DNA from 2 places in the Spirillospora sp. CA-142024 genome. Region 1 is predicted to be linked to the other one. Evidence: riboswitches for the same ligand, from Rfam matches in the RefSeq annotation. Region 1 holds a riboswitch; the other holds the start of a gene.
The links. Region 1 has a riboswitch for cyclic di-AMP ahead of ACQPZP_RS18075 (CHAP domain-containing protein). Riboswitches for the same ligand answer to the same signal wherever they lie in the genome.

Region 2: another riboswitch for cyclic di-AMP. It lies ahead of ACQPZP_RS07730 (NlpC/P60 family protein); the one in region 1 lies ahead of ACQPZP_RS18075 (CHAP domain-containing protein).

What each region holds. Positions count from the first base shown of each region.
Region 1 covers NZ_CP192077.1:3,732,340-3,736,591, reverse strand. The annotation lists gene ACQPZP_RS18080 (bifunctional glycosyltransferase/CDP-glycerol:glycerophosphate glycerophosphotransferase) at 1-1,259, opposite strand, end outside; gene ACQPZP_RS18075 (CHAP domain-containing protein) at 1,452-2,210, opposite strand; cyclic di-AMP (ydaO/yuaA leader) riboswitch at 2,222-2,377, opposite strand; gene ACQPZP_RS18070 (PP2C family protein-serine/threonine phosphatase) at 2,872-4,252, opposite strand, start outside.
Region 2 covers NZ_CP192077.1:1,577,248-1,581,499, forward strand. The annotation lists partial or broken gene ACQPZP_RS07725 (DUF4118 domain-containing protein) at 1-1,836, opposite strand, end outside; gene ACQPZP_RS07730 (NlpC/P60 family protein) at 2,037-2,702, opposite strand; cyclic di-AMP (ydaO/yuaA leader) riboswitch at 2,708-2,869, opposite strand; gene ACQPZP_RS07735 (M1 family metallopeptidase) at 3,286-4,252, shown strand, end outside.

The DNA of each region.
Region 1 (4,252 bases):
CCTGTCAGCTCGGCGTCGGGAGGTATCCGGCCGAGCGGGTTCAGCACGTACCCGGCCATACGGAGACGGCCTCCGCTCAGCTCCAGCCGTGTCACCGTGTTCGCCGGTCGCAGTTCCTTGAGGGGACGCACATGGAAGCCGAACCCCGTGACGTCCAAGATGCGGCGGCCGAGCGTGCCGCGCGGGCGGCCGGCGCCCCAGTAGACCCGTCCGTCCCGCTCCACGAGCCGGGCGCGCAGCTCGGGCCGCTTGCCCGGGCCGTACTCGGCGGCGGCGAGCGCCCCGGCGTGGTCGCCCTCGCGGACCAGGTACGCGGCGATCGCGGGCAGCGGGTTGGCCTGCTCGAACACCCTGGGGTCCAGTTCGGCCAGGTATGCGGCGGCCAGGTCGAGGAAGCGGGCCCGGTAGCCCGGGTCGCGGTCGCGCATCTCGCGCAGGTAGAGCAGCAGGTCGTGGTTGACGAACTTGACGTCCTTGGCCCGCTGCAGGTCGTAGGCGCCGCGCAGGGCGAACATCATGTCGATGCGCCGGTGGATCTCCAGCCGGTCGGCGAAGTTGGCCAGCTCGGCCCGCCGGTTGGAGATCGACGGCGCGGGCGTCCGCTCCTTGACGAGCCAGTTGTAGACGCGGTGCGGGATCAGCGCGGTCCGGTCCGCCGCCAGGTACGCCTCTGCGGTGAACAGCAGGTCCTCGTAGTGGAGCCGCTCAACGAACCGGAGCCCGTGCTCCTCCAGGAAGCCGCGCCGATACGCCTTGTTGGTCGAGAGGGTGTCGTAGAGCAGATCGGGTTTCTCGCTCAGCGAGTCGTAGACGGCGCTGTGCCGGTAAAGCCACGGATACCAGGGGCGCACCCGCCCCTGGGCGCCCCTGGGCAGGTCCAGGAAGATCCGATCGCAGAGCCCGGAGACGAGATCGGCACCGGTGTCCTCGGCGGCGGCGAACAGGTTGAGGCAGGCGTGCCGGTCCAGCAGGTCGTCGCTGTCGAGGAACATCACGTACCGGCCGGCCGAGACCTCGATCCCGGTGTTGCGGGGGCGGCCGCAGCCGCCGGAGTTGACCGGAAGGTGGACGGCCCGGACCCGTCCCGGGTGGGCCGCGGCCAGCCGGTCGGCGATCTCGCCCGTGCCGTCGGTGCTGGCGTCGTCCACGACGATCGTCTCGACGCCGCCCAGCGACTGCGCCAGCGTCGAGGCGATCGCCCGGGGGAGCCTCCGCGCGTCGTTGTAGGCGATCACCACCACACTGACATCCGGGCGCACCTGGGCATCCCCTTTCGCAGACCGCCGCGTGCCAGTGATTCCTTTCCAGGAACGACCGGCTGAGGTCCAAGGGGGATCAAAAGCTGTCAATGCTTGGCATTACCCGCCTTCACGGAAGCACTGGGCACATCCCCCTGGAACGCCTGAAGGCGCCCGGCCGGGGGGCCGGGCGCCTTCGGGGGCGTGCATGGGTCAGCGCGCGTAGTCGGGGTAGCCGTACCCCACGACCTGGGACTTCTCGCGCACCTTATTGTGGACGGCGTTGCCGGTGTTGCCCTCGACGGTGCGGATGGTGCCGTCGCCGTTGTCCTTCACGACGATGCCGACGTGGTCGATGTCACCGATGCTGCCGTCGGAGCCGTCCTGCCAGTCGTAGAACACGACCGCGCCGGGCTTGGCGGTGTGCCCCCAGCGGCCGTGGTCCTTGAACCAGGTGGCGTGCTGGACGGTGTAGGCGTCCCAGCCCATGTTCTTGACGCCGGTCTGCGCGCCGAGCCACGACACGAACATGTTGCACCACTGGGCGCCGTTGTAGTCGCGGACGGGGAAGCCGCCGTCGCGCTTCGCGGTGGCCTTGGCGTGCGGGGTCGAGATGTACCACTTGTGGTACTTCGTGTCGCCGCTCTTGTTCTCGCGGACGCCGACCTGCTTCTCCGCCAGCTTGATCACTTCGGCGGGCTTGACCGCGTGCGGGGGCACCTTCCAGCCCTCACGGCGAGCCTCGGTCGCCGCGGAGACGGTCTTGGTCTTCGCGGACTGGTGCGAGACACCGCTCTTCTGGACGACCGCGGCCGCCTGGGCGGGGGTCTCCGCGGCGGCCGAGCCGCCGGTGAGGGGGTTGAACATTGCGAGCCCGACCGCCCCGGCCAGGACCGCGCCGGCGGCGACGCCGACGGCCTTGTCCTCGTGCGAGAAGCGGTTGAGCGAAAGTCGATTGAAACGACCGGTCATGCAGGGAATCTCCTTGTCTTCCATGACGCCTACCGGGTTAGCTGACGGATTCGGGCATGGAAGCAGCCCTACGGCGCGGCTCTCGGGCGCGCCGATTCACCCCTGGAACCTGGGTCCCCGGCTCCGTCCGGTCGTGTCGACCGGGACGGACTCGGCCTCGCACCGCGGGGGCGGTGCTCATGTTCGGATGTATCTCAGTGACTGATCTTGATGAGGGTGCGCGCATCGTCTGGCGCGCATCGCGTGCGGATTCCGCTCCGCGATCCTCGGCCGCCCTTGGAACGACCGGCGGCAACGCATGGGACGCGCTGCGCGGCAACGCGTGGAACGCGCTGCGTGATTCGGATAGAAGGTACCAACCTTCTCAAGAAAAGCAAACCAGGCATAAAACAGTGTTGTGCCTGCTCAAAGCCCTTCCAAGGAACCACCAACACCGGACGGGCACCGCATCTTCCCGATCTTTCTCGAAGTGCGCCTCAGCCCTTTGCCGGCGGGCCTTACCGGCCTTCCGGGAAAAGGTAAAGAACGTAAAGTCGGCGCCAGACGGGCGTGCGCGGGGCGGTGCCCGCCGGGCACCCGCGCCCCACGGAGTGAGTCCTAAGTCACACGGTGCGATCTTCGCAGGTCAAGGATGCCCTTCGTCACCGAGGGCGCCCGGCCGTCACTCCACGTAGAGAGCGAAGAGGGTGGTGTCGTCCGCCGCCCGGTCGTGCTCCATCCGCGCCAGCACCTCGTCCAGCACCAGCTCGGGGCGCGGCGCGCAGTCCCGCAGGATCCCGGTGAGGCGGACGATCCGCTCGTCCAGGTCAGCGTCCCTGCGCTCCACCAGGCCGTCGGTGTACAGGAAGAGCATGTCGCCCGGGTGCAGGGTCGTGGTGATCGTCGTGTACTCCCAGCCCGGCATGGCGCCGAGCATGGGGTCGCGGACGACCTCCAGCAGCGTCGCCCGCCCGTCCCGGACCAGGATCGGCGGCGGATGACCCGCGCACGTCCACTCCAGGACGTGCCGCGACGGGTCGTAGTGGGCGACCACGGCGGTCCCGGTGGCGGGCGGGTCCATGTTGCCGACCAGCTCGTTCAGCCAGCCCACCAGCCGCCCCGCCGGCTCCCCTGTGCAGGCGAGGCCGAGCAGGCCGTTGCGGGTCCGCGCCATCGCGGCCGCCGCGGGCAGCCCGTGCCCGGCCGCGTCCCCGATGGCGAACATCGCCCGGCCGTCCCGCAGCGTTCGGGTGGCGAACCAGTCGCCGCCGATGCGGGCCGTGCTCTCCGCCGCCAGGCTGCGCAGCGCGGTGACCAGGCCCGGCAGCCGCTCAACCTCGTCCTCGTCCGGCAGGATCGCGCGCCGCAGGGTGACCGCCACGCGCCGCTCCTGCGCCGTCCGCGCCTGCTGCCGCAGCATCTGCCGCCGGGTCTCGGCCAGCGCCCGCTCCACCCCGCGCCGCCGGGTGATGTCCTGCGAGACGATGTTGATCGAGATCGGCAGCCCGGACTCGCCGAGCACCGGCTCGGCGAAGACCCACAGATGCCGCGGCGTCCCGTCCTTGCCGATCACGCGGTGCTCGGCCTCCACCGGTTCGCGGCGCGAGAACATCGTCTGGACGGCTTCCTCGACCAGCGGAAGGTCGTCGTCCGCCACCACCTTCGGCAGATCGTGCGGCATCGGCGGCACCTCGTCCGGGGCCAGGCCGTAGTTGGCCAGCATCTGCGGCGTCCAGTCGGCCTCCCCGGTGGCGAGGTCCCACTCGCCGAACCCGATCAGTGCGAGCCGCTCGACCCGCTCCAGCCGCCTGGTGACCCGGTCCTCGGCGAAGTGGTACCGCCAGCTCACGCAGACGCCGGTCGGCACCGGGACGCAGCGCACGCTCATCCGGGACGAGCGGGACAGGCCTCGCTGGGCGGTCGAGTACAGGAACGAGGAACGTTCCAAATGCGTCCCGGACTCCAGCACCTCGACGTACTCGTCGAACAGGCCGCTGAGCGCCGCCCCCGGATCCGTCCGCAGCAGCCGCAGCCCGGTGAGCTCCTCCCGGCCGCGCCCGAAC
Region 2 (4,252 bases), 2.2 Mb from region 1:
CATCCGGTCGGCCGCCTCCAGCGGGCGCGCCTTCTCCGCCTCCGCCCGCAGCCGCTGCTGCCGCAGCGCTCCCGCCGCCTGCACCGCGAACGCCTCCAGGACGCGCCGGTCCCCGGCGGGCATCGGACGGCCCCGGATCGCCAGCGTCAGGTCGTCCCCGACCGGGATCTCGGCGTCGCCCTCGCCGGGCGTGGCGCAGGGGCGGCCGCCGACGGTCGCGACGATCCGCCAGCCCTCGTCCGCCGCGGGACGTTCCAGCAATGTGACCGAGGTGAGCCCGAACGTCTCGCGGAGCCGGCGCAGCACCGCGTCCAGCGCGTGCTCACCGCGCATGACGTCGCCGGCCAGCGTGGAAAGCACCTCCGCCTCCGCGCCGAGCCTCGCCGCCTCCCGCGACCTTCGCGCGGCACGGTCCACCACGATGCTGACCCCGACCCCGACCAGGACGAACACCGCCAGCGCGATCAGGTTGTCCTGCTCGGCGATGGTCAGCTCGTGCACCGGCGGCGTGAAGAACCAGTTGAGAAGCAGGAACCCGGCGACCGCCGTGAAAAGCGCGGGCCACATGCCGCCCACCAGCGCGATCGCGACGACCGCTGCCAGGAAGAACAGGATGTCGGACGGCAGCGTGATCGCCGGGCGCGCCGCCAGCAGCCCGTACGTCAGCAGCGGCAGCCCGAACAGGGCGAGCAGGAATCCGCTGAGCCGGCGGCTCACCGACACCCCCTGCTCCCGCCCGGGCCGCGGCACCCCCCGCCGCGCCTGGTCGTGCGTGACCATGTGCACGTCGATCGAGCCGGACCGCGCCGTCGTCGTCACCCCGATGCCCGGGCGCAGCAGCTGCGCGAACCGGCCGCGCCGCGACACCCCGAGGACGAGCTGGGTCGCGTTCACGCCGCGCGCGAAGTCCAGCAGCGCCCGCGGCACGTCGTCGCCGACGACCTGGTGGTAGGTGCCGCCGAGGCCCTCCACGATCTGCCGCTGCCGGGCCAGGTCCTTCGGCCGCGCCCCGGTCAGGCCGTCCCCGTGCGCCACGTGGACGGCGAGCAGGTCCGAGCCCTTCGACCGGGCGGCGATGCGGGTGGCCCGGCGCAGCAGCGTGGCGCCCTCGGGGCCGCCGGTCAGCGCGACGACGATCCGCTCGCGCGCCTCCCACGTCCCGGCGATGCCGTGGTCGGCGCGGTACCGGTCGAGCTGTTCGTCCACCTTGCCGGCCAGCCACAGCAGCGCCAGCTCCCGCAGCGCCGTCAGGTTGCCGACCCGGAAGTAGTTGGACAGCGCCGCGTCGACCTTCTCCGGCCGGTAGACGTTGCCGTGCGCCATCCGCCGGCGCAGCGCCTCCGGCGCCATGTCGACGAGCTCCACCTGGCCGGCGCGGCGGACCACCTCGTCGGGCACCGTCTCCCGCTGCGCGACCCCGGTGATCTGCTCCACGACGTCGTTGACCGACTCCAGATGCTGGATGTTCAGGGTCGAGATGACGTCGATGCCGGCGTCCAGGATGTCGTCGACGTCCTGCCACCGCTTGGCATGCCCGCCGCCGGGGACGTTCGTGTGCGCCAGCTCGTCCACGAGGACGACCGCCGGGGCGCGGGCGATCACCGCGGCCGTGTCCAGCTCGGTGAACTCCGTCTCCCGGTAGGTCAGCCTCCGGCGCGGGACGACCTCCAGCCCGTCCAGCAGCGCCTCGGTACGCGGCCGGTCATGCGTCTCGACATATCCCACGACCACGTCGGTGCCCCGCTCGCACCGCCGCCGCGCCTCCGAGAGCATCGCGTACGTCTTCCCGACACCGGGGGCGGCCCCCAGGTAGACGCGGAGCTGCCCCCTGGCCATGCTCCCCATCCTTCCAGCCCGAGCCTCGCCCATTCGGCGACGGCTCATCGAGACAACCCCGGCCCGGCGGCCGCCGATCCCGTCTTGACGGACTCCATACGCCCGCGCCCTCACCTTTCACGCCTTTCATGTGCGCGGCGAGGACGGCATGGGAGAACGCCCGGCCGGGAGGTCTCGGCCGGGCGTGTCTCACCGTCTCCTCAGAGGTTCGTCGGCCGGTACGCCTTGTACTCGCTGTCGGACAGGCCGTAGTCGCGCGTGCGGTGGTCGGTGCCGTAGTGGCCACGCTGCTCGTACGCCCAGTAGGACGTGTGCTTGCTGTCGGTCCACTTCTCGAAGATGACCACGTGCCGGGTGGTGTTGGTCCCGAGCGCGTCCATCACGAGGTCGCCCTTCTTGAGCTCGGACATCTTGATGCGCTCGGTGTACCTCGATGCCGCCAGCCCGACGGTGTTGAGGCCGGGCTTGGAAAGGCCCAGCGCCATTGACACGAAGCCCGAGCAGTCGGTGCGGTATCCGTTGTGAGTGCTCGTCTGGCTGTAAGGGACCCTCTGGTCGGTGTGCGGGTGCCAGGTCTTGGCCCGGGCTATCACTTTGGAGCGGCTGCTCCCCGAATCATCCGAGGCCTTCGCGTCGGCGCGGCTGTCGCTCGATGCGTGCGCCGCCTTCTTGGAGTGCGTCCGCTTCACGGGAAGCGTCGCCACGGCGGCGGTCACCTTGTCGCCGCCGTCCGAACCGGACGACAGGATCGACGCGTGCGCCGCCGTCGTCGCCGCCACGCCCACGAAGGCGAGGCCCACGAGGGCGCCGGTGGCGCCGGGGTTCAGACGCAGAGGTCTGCGGCTCTTGCTGTGCTTGCCTTTCAAGGGGGACTCCTTCTTCCAAGCCGCCTACCGGGTTAGCTGACGGGTTCGGACGTGGAAGTCGCCCTACGGCCTGGGAGCAGGCCGATTCACCCCGGTGCGGGACTGCCTGGAGTCCGGCACGCTGGGTCCCCGGCTCCGCGCGATGGCGGACTCGGCGTTCGCCGCTGCGATCCGTGGGCGCTGGGCCCGTCCACGGGACCGGTGTCCCGTGCGCGAAAGAGCGGCGCTGATGGGTATGGGTGCGCGGCCGCGTCGGGGCCGCGTTATGGGAACACCTGCGGGCGTGCGCTCAGACCTGCACGCGTGGCGTGCGCATGGACGGCCGGCGGTGCCGGATGAGGCGTTCGTGCCCCGTGGGACACATAACACGGAAGTGCCTGGCGAGCACCTTGATGGGACGACAAGCTACATGGACCACCAAAGGAAGGCAAACTCCCCCAAAATCACGAACCGCCCAGCTCAGCGCGTTGGTGTCCGGCCGGGCGCCGACCGAAGCATGATCGACATTTCCCGCCCGGCGCGGTAATGATCTTGTATAGATCGCCCCAAGGTGATCGTCCGACATCGACGGAGAGGGCATCCGATGGCGATTCCCAGGTCCGCGCACCGGCTTCCGCTGGCGGTGGCCGCGGCAGGCGCGACGACGCTCGGGCTGTTCGCGCCCGCGGCGGCGGCCGACGTCCGGTACGAGCCCGGTTCACCCGGCCTCGGCGACTCCTACTTCCCCGACCTCGGCAACGGCGGGTACGACGTCGAGCGGTACCACCTGAAGACCGCGTACGACCCCGGCACCGACCGGCTCACCGGCACGACGACGATCACGGCCACCGCCACCCAGAACCTGTCCCGGTTCAACCTCGACTTCTACAAGATGATCGTCCGGTCGGTGCGCGTGAACGGCCACAAGGCTTCGTTCGAGCGCACGGGCGAGCGTGAACTGGAGATCACGCCGCGGAGAGGGCTGCGGAAGCTGAGGTCGTTCAGCGTGACCGTCCGGTACGACGGTGTGCCCCGGCCGCTGAGCGGCCCGGTCGTCTTCGACCTGCCGTACGGGTTCCTGGCCACCAAGGACGGCGCCACGGTCATGGGCGAACCCGACGGGGCGTCCACCTGGTTCCCGGCCAACGACCATCCGACCGACAAGGCGCTGTTCACGGTCGAGACGACCGTGCCGCACGGCCTCAAGGCGATCTCCAACGGCCGCCTCCTCCGGCAGCGGACCGCCGGCGGCAAGGACACCTTCCTGTGGCGAGAGGACCGCCCGATGGCGACGTACCTGGTGACCAACTCGATCGGGCGGTTCAACGTCTCCACGACCACGACAGGCACGGGCGTCCCGCAGCTCGACGCGGTCGACCCGGAGGTGGCGTCGGACCCCAACTCGCTCGACACTCCGCGCCACACCACGCGGGTGACCGACGAACTGCCCGGCTACTTCGGCGCCTACCCGTTCACGAGCACCGGGTCCATCGTCGAGAACGACTCCGGCCCGCCGCTGAACCTCGAGAACGCGCTGGAGACCCAGACACGGCCGACCTACCAGAGCCCGC